DNA from 2 places in the Exiguobacterium sp. SH3S1 genome. Region 2 is predicted to be linked to the other one. Evidence: predicted binding sites of a transcription regulator. Region 2 holds the regulator's gene; the other holds the start of a gene.

Region 1 (7,516 bases), on a different contig from region 2:
ACCGTCGTCCCGCCGATGTCGATTCCTAATAACCACTTCATGCATTCCACTCCTCGTCTCAAATAAATCGCTTTCATTCAATAGTCTACACTATTAAACCCCTTGTGCAAACATTTGCACAAGAGGTTTTTCTGTCAATCTATTGAATTTTTTAGTTCATGCGTCAAAATAATCTTTGCCGTGTCATACTCGCGCTGTTCGATCATCCCACCGGCGTTCAATTCGTCTAACTCCATCATCATGAGACCGATCTCGGCGTCACGCTCTCCGATGTAAATAATTGTGCCAAACGATTTTAAAAACTGTTGCACGTCATAAAAGTTTCTCATCATTATTCCCCCATCGCGGTCAATGCGTAGCGATACAGCAACGCTCGTGTCGCCTCGAGCGATGTTTGGTGCGTCCGTTCATAGCTGTGGCTCGACTCGATCCCAGGACCGACGAGCGCATGTCTTACGTCATAGCCGGCCCGGATCGCAGCTGATGCGTCCGAACCGTAGAACGGATAAATATCGACTTTGAACGGAATGTCGTGGTCGCGGCAAAGCTTCGTGAACTGACGACGCAACTCGAGGTCGTACGGCCCTGAAGAATCTTTGGCACAGATCGATACCGTGTACTCGTCCGAGTGTTGCCCGTCCCCGAGCGCGCCCATATCGACTGCGATGTACTCATCGACTTCGTCCGGGATCCCGGCGTTCCCGCCAAAGCCGACCTCTTCATAGTTGGAAATCAAATAGTAGACCGTATGTGGCAAGTCCGCTTTGACCAAGTCACGCGCCAAATCGAGCAGGATGGCGACCGACGCCTTATCATCGAGATGGCGTGACTTAACATAACCCGTCTCCGTCTGCTTGAAACGGGGATCGAACGAGATGAAGTCCCCGACTTCGATGCCTAACGCCCGGACGTCGTCTGCCGTATGAACGTCGGCATCGAGACGTACTTCAATGTTAGTCGCCGTCCTCTCGGCACTGTTCGTGTCTTTATAGACGTGCACACTCGATTGATGAACGAGGATCGTCCCGTCCACCGCCTCGCCCGCCTCGCGATGGACGAGACAGTTCTCACCCTCGATCGCGGTCCAGGCGTAACCGCCGACTTGCGTCAGCCGCAAGCGTCCGCTCGGCAACACTTCCTTCACCATCGCACCGAGCGTATCGACGTGGGCGGTCAAGAGACGGGCCGGGCCACTTTGTCCAGGAAACGTAGCTAAAAGCGCCCCTTTCGTCAACCGGCTCGTCTCGACCCCGAGGTCCTTGAGCTCTCGTTCGACGTAACTGACTGCTTCGTGCGTCATTCCAGAAGGACTTGGAATCTCTACTAATCGTTTTAACGTATCAATCATGTTGTTACTCCTTTGTCATCGATTATATCCGAGCCAGTATAATGTCCCGGTCAATCCAATAGCGAGCACCGTGAACAACAGGCGCCATTTTTTTGTCGTTTCATCAGGTAATCCGACCACGCCCGCCATCAAAAATCCACCGATGAGGCCCCCGGCATGGGCCGAGTGGTCCAAGCTGGCACCGAGGACGAAGGCGAGCCCTACGTTTAATCCTAACATAATAAACAACGGTGGGCCGAGCGTCTTCATGAACAGCGAGCGGTCACGCAGTCCGAAATAGAGCAGTGCGCCGACGAGACCGAACAATGCACCGGACGCGCCTGCCGAAATCGCCTCACTGAACGCGTAGGAGGCGGTCGACGCGATGACGCCCGCCAACAGATAGATCGTCAAGAACCTCGGTGACCCATACATGCGTTCGACGAGCGGGCCGAGCGACCAGAGCGCGAACATGTTGATCGCAAAATGAAACCAGCCGATATGAAGGAACATCGGTGTGACGAGGCGCCACCATTCGCCTTCATCAATGAGCGGATTGACTTTGGCGCCGAATCGGATGAGCGTGTTCGGATCGAGCGTCGAGCCGAGCGATTCGGCGAGCCACATGACGACAAACGTCAACATCATGAGCGCATAGACGAGTTGCGGTTCACCGAATGAGAATCGCTTCTTCAGTTCGGCTTTTCGCTGTTTATCGAGTGCGAGCGCGAGCGACCGAAACCGGGTCTCATCTTGTTCATCGCCACACGCGTGCCTGTCGAGTCTCACCTTGGCCGCGACTTGGAACGACAACGTCTCAAGTCGCTCCTCATCGACGAGCGCGTCGCCGTATATATGGACGTGAAGCTTCGCACGTCCGAGTCGTGCGAGTCGGAACGAGCTCATAACCGCCTCGATCTCGATCGCGACATGGTTCGCCCACGCCTTATCCGTCTTTATGTACAGGTGATAGAGGTCTCCAGCTTTTGTGTCGAACAATAGCAGCGCGCGCGAAGGCTCGAGTATCCCTTCGACCCGACCGCCTGCCTCGACCGCATGGTAAATGTCTTCCCAAAAACATCCCGGTTGCGTCAACTGAATCCCCTCCTTTCCTTCTGTCTTAATTGTAATCCAATTCGATCATGACGACAAAAGTTGGCGCTTTCTGAATCTGTCCGGCGTCCGTGCCAACACATAAAAAAACGTAGCCGGCATACGCCGACTACGTCTATATCGCGAATATATTATAAAACAGGTTGCATCGTTTTCAACAACACGTCTGCCGAATGGAGCATTTTCTGCTTCTCTTCTTCTGATAACTCGATTTCGACGACTTGACGCACGCCTTGGCGGTTGATGATTGCCGGCACACCGATATGAATATCGTTCAAGCCGTACTCTCCGTCCAAGTAGGCACCGACCGTGAGCAGCGTGTTCTCGTTACGGAGCACCGCTTTGACGAGACGAAGCAAGCCGAGACCGATCGCATAGTACGTCGCGCCTTTACGTTCGATGATGTGGTACGCAGCGTCACGAACGTTGACGTAGATATCTTCAAGGTCTTCCCACGTATACTCGTCGTTCTCTTCGAGCAACTGTTCGACCGATTTGCCGTAAATCCGGGCGTTGCTCCACGCCGCGAACTCGGTATCGCCATGCTCACCCATGATGTAAGCGTGGCAGTTGCGCGGATCGACGTTGAAGTAATCACCTAGCATGTAGCGGAGGCGTGACGTATCGAGGACAGTCCCTGAACCGAAGACGCGATGTTTCGGAAGACCCGAGTATTTCCAAGCCAAGTGTGTCATGATATCGACCGGGTTTGACGCGAGGATGATGATACCGTCGAAGCCAGACGCCATGATTTCAGTGATCATCGATTTCATGATTTTCGCATTTTTCTCAACGAGGTCGAGACGTGTCTCACCTGGTTTTTGAGGAGCGCCGGCCGTGATGACGACGATATCTGCAGCACCGCAGTCCGTGTAATCTCCAGCCCAGACGCGCATCGGTGACGAAGCGAACGAGACGCCGTGGTTCAAGTCCATCGCTTCGCCTTCTGCTTTCGCCTTGTTGATGTCGATGATGACGAGTTCTTCACATAGGCTCGCTGTCGTCAATTGATACGCGAAGCTTGCACCGACCGCTCCGGCCCCGACGAGAGCGACCCGTGTTACTTTTGCATGATTTAATGTTTCCATGTTGTTTTTCCACCCTTCAAACAATCTGTTTCATGTTTTTGTTTTGTCTGTTACACCTAGATTGTAACATCATTCACAAACAGTCAATACAAGAGAAACCGTTTTCAGTTTGGCAATATTGTGACAAAATTCACATTCGTTTGAAACATCCTCATTCTCTGTACTACCCTTATGCGAAAACAAGAAAACTAATCGCCGCCGCGGAAGCGATCGCCAAGAAATTAACGGCGTCGTTGCCGAGAAAGCGCCATCCAGATACATAGTCGGTCGCTTCGCCGTGATGCAGCTTTTTCTCCGTCAGTTTTCGGCACGTCCGACAGCGATACTTCCGTTGCACGGTCGCACCGAGCAACGTATCGACGACGCTGCCGCTCAGACCGAGCGCAATCAATAGAAATAGCGTGCCCATCGTTATGTTTAAGAACGGGAGCGATGCCAGGACGATGATCGTCGCGCCGGCGACGGACATGAGCGTACCGAACGGTGACACACCACCGCTCGTCCCCGGTTCAACTTCACGCAATGTCAAAATAGAGCGCGGTCGGCGCGATGCGAGGACGCCGAACTCGGACCCCCACGTGTCACTCGTCGCCGCCGCGATTGAAACGACGTAAGCGAATAGCCACGCCTCGTTCGAATTCATCGCCATTCCGACGGCGGTGAGCATAGCGATTCCTCCGTTCGCAAGCACTTGCACGAAGTCACGCGGTCCGGATTTTTCGACGATGTCATCGACCGACGCCTTGTCGCGGGCGCGATATTTTGAAGCGAGCGAGGACGTCGAAAAGAACACACCGAGCAAGTACAGCCCGAACCAGCCAAAACCAAACCCGATGACCGTCCCTGTCACGATCGTCAAGATCGCCCCAGAGAACGTCAACGACCGGAGACGATATCCGGCCAGTGCAACTAGACAAGTTACGAGGACGATTGAGAGCATCGAATCATTTCCCTTTCTGTCACGATCAGTTCGACAGGTATGTCGTGTGGTTCGATCGGTATTTCGTCGAGCACTTGTACGTCGTAGGCGAGCGCGATCGTCGCACCGCGATATGTCGCTAAGAAACGGTCGTAATAACCCCCGCCCCAACCGATCCGATATCCAGAACGGTCAAAGACACGGCCTGGGACGATACAGACATCGATGTCGAGGTCGGTTTCCGCGGTCGTCGGCTCGAGAATACCCATTACCCCCGGCTCGAGGTCGCTGAACGTCCTGATTTCGTGGAACGTGAGCCCCTGTTTCGTTACTTTCGGCACCAACACCGATTTTCCTGCTTTTAAAGCTGTATCGATGAGCGGACGCGTATTCACTTCAAGGTCGAGTGACAATGTGAGTGCGACCGTATACGCTTGTTGCCACTCAGGGAGCGACGCCACGGTATGTAGGATCGCTTCATCACGCCCGTCACGATCGGTGAGCACGCGAATATTCACATGAACCGCTTTTCGGAGCTCTTGTTTAGCTGTCATTTGTTATTCCTCCTATCGAAAAAAAAAGGCCGCCACATGAGTGACGGCCGGTCTCAATTATTTCACTTCGCGGTAAAGCGTGTGACGACGGAGACGTGGGTTGTATTTGCGCAATTCGAGGCGCTCTGGGTTGTTACGTTTGTTTTTCTTCGTGATGTACGTGCGATCGCCTGTTTCTGTGCAAGCTAGTGTGATTTTAACGCGCATATCTTTCACTCCCATCTTACTAATGTTGTATCAAGTGCTTTTGCTTTACAGTCTAAGCATACTCAATTATCCTACCAAGTTTTTTTTGAAAAAGCAAGGTTATTTCACGTTCTTTTTCAAACGTTTCTGCCCGTACGGTGACGCGTCGAGCGGTAGGCACGTTTTTACGTTATCGCCGATCACATACCGCGTCGCGAGCTCCTCGATCGAGAGCTGTTCACCGACATAAACCGTATCAGCTTCCGAGAGGACGCCGTTCTCAATGCGATGGATCGCATCGAACAGGCCACCGTGCCCGTGCGGGTTGCGGGTCGTTTCAAATGACAACATAGTTGAGTATAACGGAACATCTAGTGACTTCGCAAGTGAACGTGCCGCTGGAATCGTCATCCAATCAAAATGATGGACCGCTTTGAAGTTGACCATCGTCTGTAACTGTTGGACGAGTTTCACGTAGGCGACGTTCTGAGCAGCGATTTGGTTCATGACATGCTCTAGAAACGGACTCGTGAGTGGGACCCGGTACACGTGCACGCGATTGTGGCGCTCGTATTCAGGCAATCCCTCACTGTGCGGCGTGAGGACGTAAACGGTCTCCCCGTCAGCCGCTCGTGCCTCGACTTCAGCGACGACGCGGTGACCGAGGTCGCCCACTATATTGCCTGTATATTCTGGCGTGAGGACGAGAATGACCTCACCTTCTTCGCCACGCTCCTGCGTCACATAATAGTCGTGTGGAGATAGGAACGTATCGATATCAATATCCACGTCGTCTAAGAACGGATAGACCGTGTAGTGCTCGTCTAGCAAGCGATCCGATAGCTTGCCTTCGTAGAGCGCCGTCTCGAGTTCGGCAAACAGACGGGTATGTTCGCGGAAACGTTCGGCGGCGTATTGCGCCGTCGTCTGGCCGTCCAAGATAAACGCCCAATCGCTCGAGACTGAGAGCACATAATGACGAATGAGCTGTCTCAAAGCCCGGTCGGCGAGTGGCGAGGTGTTCCGATAGTCGGCTACGTCTTTGACGAGTTGCGTTTCCATCGTGTGCAAATGTCTGAGCATCCATTCGTTGCGTTCGTTGATCCACACATCGCCGTAACCTTTCCGGCCCCACGTGTTCATCGAAACTTGTACTGTTTGCAGGTCTTGGAAATGACGCTCGAGGAAGAGTGCCGGCGTGATCGTCTCAATCCCGTATGCCTCTAGTCGCTCTGCGACTTGCCCTAAAAATTCAGGGCCCTCAAACCACCAATGGCCGAACAGTTCGGCGTCAAACGGTGCCGTGACGAGGAACGGCGGGAACGTTTGTCCACCGTGCGCTTCTAAATGCGCCGCGAGCGTCTCGGCGAAATCGGTCGCGTGATTATCGATTTGATGTTCGGCCCATCCGCGGACGTAAAAGTCTTTTTCGTCGCTGTCGCCCGTGATGCGATGCATCTTCAGACCTGTGTCGAAGCGGATGCCCTCTGGATGCATGAACGCTTGAATGTATTCCCAGTCCCGGTCGTAGGCGAGATCGCGATAAAACTCGCGATAGTCCGGATGCCCCGGATAACCGATCATCGAACTCCAAATCTTCCCGGAGATGATTTGATCACGTGGGAATAAAGCGACTCCGTGCGGCGAATAGACAGGCGCACCGATGCCTTTGTCCGGCGTCGGGTCGGCTTCGAGCAACGCGTGCTCATCGACGAACGTGTAGCGAATCCCTTCCTCATAGAGGATGCGGTCGACTCCTGGCGTATACGCACATTCCGGTAACCAAATGCCGGTCGGACGGAAGCCGTAATGCCGCTCGAAGCAGTTCAATCCAGTCCGAATCTCGGCCCGTGCCGCCTGATCGGTGAACAGATGCGGGTTGAAACCGTGTGTCGCCGTACATGTGACCATATCGATGAAGCCTTGCTCACGATATGTACGGAACGCATGGTTCAAATTTTTCTCCCAATGGAGGAACGTGTTCTTCAAGTCTTGATAACGGCGTTCGTAAAAATGAAGCGTCTCGACTTCTTGTTCGCTCCGACCCTCAGCCAGTTCGATTGAGATCAGTTCAAGCATCTCATCTAAATGCCCGAGATAGCGATCTTGGACGAGTGGGTCGGCGAGCATTTCGACGACGGGCGGAGAGATACTGACCGTCCAATGCAGCGGCCGTTGAAGTCGATCGACTTGCCACAGAATCGGGATGTATGTCTCGGAGATGGCTTCATATACCCAGCGCTCTTCTAGCCGGTGTTTCTCTTCATGCCTCACGTACGGAAGATGGGCATGTAGGACGAGTGAAAAATAACCTGGTTTCATAGTGTGT
Region 2 (7,516 bases):
ACCGACGATCCCGAAAATCTCGGGTGAGGCGAGTTCGTTCTTGATGGTCAACTGTAACAAATGCCCGCTGACGGCGAGACAGGCCCCGGCGGTGATCGCCATGAGCACGCGCGGCATCCGGAACTCGTAGACGATGAGCTCCGCGAACGCGTCACCCGATCCAGCGAAGAGTGCCCCGAGTGACCACGGCGTCAAAAACGTTTCTCCGATGGCGAGACCTAAATAAATGGCAATGATGAGACCGATAAGTAAAGCAACCGCCAAGACGACTTCACGCCTCCTGAGCGTGAACGAGAACGGTCCTTTTCGAAAACTGTATGATTTCATGACTTAAAGACTCCTTGTCTAGCACTGACGAGATAGATGAAGAAAGCTCCACCGATGACGGCGAGCACGACACCGACCGTGACTTCGCGGGGGAATAAAATGATACGTCCGAAAATATCGGCCGCGAGCAACAGTACACTTCCGAGCAGGGCGCTCCCGAGCAACCTCGCGAAAAACGCCGTACCGAACATGTACCTAGCGAGGTGCGGGGCGAGCAATCCGACAAAAGCGATCGGACCGGCCAGCGCGACACCGAACGCCGACAAGATGACGGCGAGCGTCACGGCGACGAACTTCACAACCCCGACGTTTTGACCGAGCGAACGGGCGACTTGATCACCGAGCGACAACGTCTCAAGTTCTTTACTGATGAAGATGACGAGCACGGTCGCGCCAATCATCCATGGCAAGAGCGTCGTCACGAGCGTCAGCGATCGTCCCGCGACCGACCCGGTCAGCCAAAATAGCACTTCGTCGAGCGCCCCTTCCTCATACGCGATAATCGATTGGGTGAACGAGCTGAACAGCGCCGCGAGCGATGCGCCGGCGAGCGTCATATACATGACGTTGCCACCGTTCGCGCTGAGGAGATAGACGATGACACCGGCGATGAAAGCGCCAATGAGTGCGGCCGTCGTGAACGAGGCGATGCTGCTGAACCCGAACAACGTCACGAGCACTATGGCAAGACTCGCCCCGGCGTTGACGGCCAAAATATCGGGTGACGCGAGCGGGTTGCGCGTCACAAGTTGAAACAAGAGTCCGGCCAAGCCGAGGACACTCCCGACGACGAGAGCGACGGCGGTCCGCGGAATCCGGTTGTCCTCTAAGGCGATCATCGCCTTTGAAGATACGTCACCGCCTAAGCCGAGCACGTCTTCGTGACCGACCGGGATGACGCCGACCCGTAAACTGATATAACTCAAGATTGGTAATGCAATGATCAAGGCAAATAGTTTGATCCACGGTTTCATCATTTCCTCACTTCTTTCCTCCCCTACCATAGCAAAATCTCGCTGTTAGAAAAAGGGGTTGACAGTGATAATCATTATCACTTATAGTCGGGAAGGAAAACTTACTATACAAAGGAGACTTTATTCATATGAAAAAACTTGGATTAGCGTTACTTACGCTCTGTCTGACCGTTGTCCTCGCTGCTTGCGGCGGGTCGGAAGAGGCGACCAACTCGAACGAATCAGAAGAAGCAGCGACACGCACGGTCGAGCACGCCATGGGCACCGCTGAAGTCCCAACAGAACCGAAACGCGTCGTCGTCTTGACGAACGAAGGGACCGAGGCGTTGATCGCCCTCGGTGTCAAACAAGTCGGTGCCGTCAAATCATGGAACGGTGACCCGTGGTACCCGCACATCGAGTCTGAGATGACAGATGTGACAGAAGTCGGGACAGAGAGCGAGGTCAACCTCGAGGCGATCGCGAAACTCGAGCCAGACCTCATCATCGGTACGAAACTTCGCCAAGAGAACATCTATGACAAGCTGAACGCGATCGCACCGACGGTCATGTCAGAGACGCTCAAAGGCGACTGGCAAGAGAACTTCGCGCTTTACGCGAACGCCCTCAATCTCGAAGACAAAGGAAAAGACGTGTTAGCTGACTACGACCAACACGTCGAAGACACGAAAACTGAGCTCGGCGACGCCGTGAACAAAGAATTGTCGGTCGTACGTTTCCTTCCTGGCGCGTCACGCATCTACTTCACGGACAGCTTCTCAGGCGTCATCTTAGGCGACGTCGGCGTCAAACGCCCGGCGTCACAAGACCGCACGGAATTCGCTGAAGAAGTCACGATGGAACGCATCCCGGAAATGGACGGCGACCATATCGTCTACTTCACATATGGCGGTGCGGACGGATCGAAAACGGCCGAAGAATGGCAGTCAAACCAGCTTTGGAAAGACTTGAAAGCCGTCAAGGCCGGTAAAGTGACCGAAGTGAGCGACGATACGTGGAACACGTCAGGCGGCGTCTTGTCAGCCAACGAAGTGCTCGACGAACTCGTCACCATCTTGAAATAAGCACAAGCGCGCCAAATCGGCGCGCTTTTTTCAATACACATATGGTAAAATTTACATATCAAATTCGAGATGGGAGTCTACTTGATGCAACGTGCACTTCGAAAATCCGCGACCGACCGTTCTCTCGCCGGTGTCTGCGGCGGCATCGCCGAGTACTTCGGCATGTCCTCGCTCGGCGTTCGGTTACTCTTTCTTATCATGCCCGGAAACATCCTCGTCTACATCATCCTCGCCAACTCGATGCAGGACGCGCCACGTTACCTATGAAAAAAAAAGATTCGAAAGCGGCTGCTTTCGAATCTTTTGCGTTATGCGTTGACTTTGTCTTTCATCGCCGCGAGCGCCCCACTGTTGATGAAGTGCCACGGCTTGTTGTAGTGCGGTTGGAAGAAGAAGTCGACGTAAGCGAGCTCTTCGACCGTCATCTCGTTTTGGATCGCGAGCGACAACGTGTTGACCGCTTGCGTCATATCCGCTTTCGAGAGCACTTGTCCCCCGACGACACGGTGTGTGCCGACTTCATAGACAAGTTTGAACTGGACCGGCTCCGCCGTCGGCATGAACTCAGGGCGGTACGCGTCCTCGATCACGACACTCTCGACGTCGAGGCCGAACAATCCGGCCGCTTCTTCCGTGAGGCCTGACGAGGCGATGTTCCAGTCATAGAGACGAAGACCCGACGTTCCTTGCGTACCTTGGTAACGGACACGCGGCGTGACGAGGTTCTCGGCGACGAGCGTACCCATGCGGACGGCGTTCGTCGCGAGCGGGATGTAGGCGTGTGTGCGCGCCGGGTTGTAGTAGACGGCACAGCTGTCACCGGCTGCGAAGACGTCCGGGTTGCTCGTGCGCATATATTCGTCGACGATGATGGCACCGTTACCGAGCATATCGACTTGTCCTGCGAGCAGTCCCGTGTTCGGACGGAAACCGACACATAGAATGACGAGGTCGGCCTCGAACTCACCTTTGTCGGTCACGACGTGCGTGACGTTGCCGTCTGTCCCGCGGAACGCTTCGACCGTTTGGCTGAGCTCGAGATCGATGCCGCGTGACGTCATGTCGGCTTCAAGTTGGTCCGTGAACGACTTGTCGAGGTACTTGTTCAAGATGCGGTCAGCACTGTCGATGAACGTGACGTGCTTGCCGTACACTTCGAACGCCTCGACGAGCTCGACGCCGATATAGCCGGCACCGATGACGGCGATATTTGTCGCACCCTTCGCCCGCTCGATGATGCGCTGAGCGTGGCCATAGTTTTTGCAAAGTTCGATCCCAGTCATCTCGATGCCAGGCAGCGTCGGGACGATCGGCCAAGATCCTGTCGTCACGATCAAACGGTCGAACGTGTCATATACGTCTTCACCCGTCTCGAGGTTTTTGGCGTGGACCGTCTTCGCTTCCGCATCGATGTTCAACACGTCATGCTTCATGCGCATCGTCGCGCCGAGTTCTTCGAGCTCGGTCGGTGATGAGTAGAACAATTCTTCAGCGCGTTTGACGACGCCGCCGACGTGGAGGGCGATCCCACACGAGAGGAAACTGACGTTGTCGTTCCGCTCATACACGGTGATGTCGAGATTCTCGTGCTTGGCGAGTAAGCCTTTGACTGCTGCTGTTCCTGCGTGTGTACATCCGATGACTGCGATTTTCATATGGTAGTCTCTCCTTTGAGTTGTAGGCAAGTTAGTGTTTGTGACAAATATCACATTCGCTTTCTGAACTTAGTGTACTATTTCACAAGAAGGTTTGACAATCCCTTTGCTCAGTTTTTCACGTAATTATGTCTAAAGTTTGAACGCCGGTTGTGACGACAAAAAACCGTTCCTCGGCAGGAACGGTTTTGATCATGAATTGGACGTGCGTCTCGCTTTCATCCAGTGGTAGATGACGACACCGATATATGTGACGAGACCCATCACATACAATATAAAGCCGTACAAGATCCAGCCCAGGGCGTCCCACCCGCGGACGAAGACGAGTCCGATGATACACGACACGTATCCCACGACGAGCAGCGTCAACGAGAAGGCAAGTCTCCGCTTGAATGGCGACTTCCAAAAGTTCAGCACGGCAATCAACAGAATTGTCGTCAACACACCGATGATGATGAGCTCATCCCCGTAGTACTCCCAAGTCATCGTTTCTCCCCCTGACGTGTGTTTGATTGGTTTCATATGAGCATGTACTTCCTTGTTGCAGAAAAAGCGTTTACGACCAATATCACTTTGAACATGTAGTTTCAGTACGACAGTTTGCGACCAAAAAGCACCGTTATGCCAACCGTGATACGTGCCAACCGACAAGGAGAAACAGTCCGATCAACACGATGGCCAAGCCCCTTTTCAAGATACTTCCAGTTTAGCGCACTCGCATTAAAAAAACACCACGTCTCATGACGTAGTGTTCACTTCTCATTCATTTGCTTCATCAAATCCATCTGTTCTTTCACCATCGCCTCTTTCTCACGTCGGAGCACACCGCGGTACGTCATGCGTGAGATCGATAAGCTGATCTCATATAGGAAGAAGAGCGGCAGCGACACCATGAGGTGCGACGTCAAATCCGGCGGCGTGATGAATGCCGCGATGACGAACAAGGCGAAGTAGGCGTACTTCCGAATTTTTGAGAGGAAGTACGGCGTCACGACACCGATGCGCGTCAAGAACATCGTCACGACCGGCAACTGGAACAACAGTCCGAACGGGATTGTCAGTTGCAACAGGAACGTGAAATAGTTCGTCGCCCCGATGATTTGCGTCAGACCGAGGTCTTGCCCGAGGTCCGTCGAGATATCGAGGACGAGCGGGAACAACCAATAGTAGGCGAATGCGAGACCGATGAGGAACAAGATAAAGATGACCGGGATATAGGCGAGCGTCCATTTTCGTTCATTCGGATGCAGACCAGGTGCGACGAACGCCCACAGTTGATACAGTAGAAATGGACCAGACGCGACGAGCCCGATGACGAGCGCCAAGTTCAAGTAAATCATGAGCGGGTCCGCGACCCCAAAGGCGTTCAGCTCGAGCCCTCGTTCGACGAGGTCCGCCTGCAGATAGGCGAGCACGTATTTGACACTCGGCAAAGCGATCAGAAAGAAGGCAAAGACGACAAATGCCGACAGCATCAGTCGTCTCCGCAGCTCTGTCAAGTGATCGGACAGTGCCCGTTCTTGATCAGGTTGATGGCTCATGGCTTACTGCTCTTTCTTCTCAATTTCTTTCTTGTCGGTCTCGTCGTGCTCTTTCATCATACCGTTCGTGGCATTTTTGAACTCACGGAGCGTCTGCCCCGCTGCCCGGCCGAACTCTGGCAATTTCTTCGGCCCGAAGAGGATGAGCGCGATGATGGCGATGACGAAAATACTGACGCCACCTGGGATACCGACGACGAGTGATGATTGTAGAAATTCCATTATTGATGGACCCCCTCAGCGGATGGATAGTGTTGCATAAAGTAAATGAGCGACTGGAGTTCGATCGACAAGTCGATATGATGGACGCGGACCGTGTCCGGTACAGTCAATCGCGCCGGCGTGAAGTTCAAGATCCCTCGAACGCCATAGCGGACCAAGTCATCGGCAACCGGCTGCGCGTAAGCGGACGGGACCGTGAGGATGGCGACATCGATTTTGTTTTGCTTCATGATTTGTTCCATCTCATCGACGTGATGAATCGGGACACCTGACATCGTCGTGCCGACTTTTGTCTCGTCTGCGTCGAACCCGACGACGATATGTGTGTTATTGTTTTTAAGGAAGTTATAGTTGACGAACGCTGTCCCGAGATGACCGACCCCGACCAAGGCGACGTTCGTGATCTCGTCTTGATTCAGCGTCTTACGGAAAAAGTCTAACAGATACTGTACGTTATAGCCATATCCCTTTTTACCGAGCGCACCGAAGTATGAGAAGTCACGGCGAATCGTTGCCGAATCGACCTTGACCGCCTCGCTCAGTTCAGCAGAAGACACACGCTGTTTCCCTGACGAATGTAGGCTTTGGATAAACCGATAGTATAGTGGCAACCGTTTGGCTGTCGCTTGCGGAATCTTTGGTTCGTTTTGACTCAACGGAAAGAGCCTCCTTTTTACGACGCGTTTCAAACGAATCTGATTTCATACACCTTGATTGTAAACGAATTCACATAAGCACTCAATGAATATACCTGAAAAGGGGAAGAAATAAAGTATACTAAACAGAGAGAAAGGGGTTTTTTCACTTGATCCTACTGCAAGTCAACAACTTATCCAAATCGTTCGGCGTCGAGCCGATTTTAGAGAATGTCAAACTAGAAATCCAAGAAGGCGAACGCGTCGCCCTCGTAGGCCGCAACGGCGCCGGCAAGTCGACGCTGTTAAAAGTCATCGCCGGCGAGTACAATTATGACTCGGGCGACATCATGAAGCCAAAAGACGTGACGATCGGCTATCTCGCCCAAGACTCGGGGTTAGAATCGAACGAGACGATGTGGAACGAGATGCTCACCGTCTTCACCGATTTGATCGAACAAGAGAAGACGCTCCGCCAGATGGAGCAAGACATGGGCTCGGAGCGGATCTTGAACGACCCGGCCGCCTACGAGCGTCTGCTCGCGGCGTATGACGAGGAGCAGCACACGTTCAAAGACCGCGGCGGCTATCAGTATGAAGCGACGATCCGCTCGATCTTGCACGGGATGCGGTTTTACCCGGACGACTTCGAACGTCGGATCGACACGCTCTCAGGCGGACAGCGGACACGTCTTGCCTTAGCGAAGATGCTCCTGCAAAGCCCGGACCTGCTCATCTTGGATGAGCCGACGAACCATTTAGACATCGAGACGCTCAGCTGGCTCGAGAAATATTTGAGCGGCTATAAAGGTGCCGTCCTCATCGTCTCCCACGACCGTTACTTCCTCGACCGCGTCGTCTCGGTCGTCTACGAGCTGTCACGCAACCGCAGCCGCCGCTTCGTCGGGAACTATACAAAGTTCCTCGAGCAGAAGGCCGCGCTTTACGAGCAAGAGAAGAAGCAGTTCGAGTCGCAACAAGAAGAGATCGCCAAGATGCAAGACTTCATCCAACGGAACATCGCCCGGGCAACGACGACGAAACGCGCCCAAAGCGTCCGCAAGCGGCTCGAGAAGATCGACCGTATGGACGTGCCGG

The links. Region 2 encodes Rex, which represses fermentation and respiration genes when NADH is low (regulators of the CRP and FNR family bind a similar motif). Its sites were predicted from a motif close to TTGTGAAATATTTCACAA; they were not measured.
Region 1: EVJ26_RS13505 (L-lactate dehydrogenase) is a predicted target of Rex. The motif match lies at 3,647-3,664, and genes of this name have one in related genera.

What each region holds. Positions count from the first base shown of each region.
Region 1 covers NZ_SJUW01000017.1:32,738-40,253, reverse strand. The annotation lists gene EVJ26_RS13525 (ROK family glucokinase) at 1-41, opposite strand, end outside; gene EVJ26_RS13520 (YqgQ family protein) at 135-329, opposite strand; gene EVJ26_RS13515 (M42 family metallopeptidase) at 332-1,348, opposite strand; gene EVJ26_RS13510 (rhomboid family intramembrane serine protease) at 1,364-2,422, opposite strand; gene EVJ26_RS13505 (L-lactate dehydrogenase) at 2,572-3,528, opposite strand; gene EVJ26_RS13500 (DUF92 domain-containing protein) at 3,698-4,468, opposite strand; gene EVJ26_RS13495 (5-formyltetrahydrofolate cyclo-ligase) at 4,447-5,001, opposite strand; gene rpmG (50S ribosomal protein L33) at 5,059-5,223, opposite strand; gene EVJ26_RS13485 (1,4-alpha-glucan branching protein domain-containing protein) at 5,308-7,509, opposite strand.
Region 2 covers NZ_SJUW01000007.1:160,099-167,614, forward strand. The annotation lists gene EVJ26_RS09850 (FecCD family ABC transporter permease) at 1-327, opposite strand, end outside; gene EVJ26_RS09855 (FecCD family ABC transporter permease) at 324-1,304, opposite strand; gene EVJ26_RS09860 (ABC transporter substrate-binding protein) at 1,430-2,365, shown strand; gene EVJ26_RS09865 (PspC domain-containing protein) at 2,450-2,632, shown strand; gene EVJ26_RS09870 (FAD-dependent oxidoreductase) at 2,674-4,020, opposite strand; gene EVJ26_RS09875 (hypothetical protein) at 4,213-4,506, opposite strand; gene tatC (twin-arginine translocase subunit TatC) at 4,773-5,561, opposite strand; gene EVJ26_RS09885 (twin-arginine translocase TatA/TatE family subunit) at 5,565-5,783, opposite strand; gene EVJ26_RS09890 (redox-sensing transcriptional repressor Rex) at 5,783-6,439, opposite strand; gene EVJ26_RS09895 (ABC-F family ATP-binding cassette domain-containing protein) at 6,589-7,516, shown strand, end outside.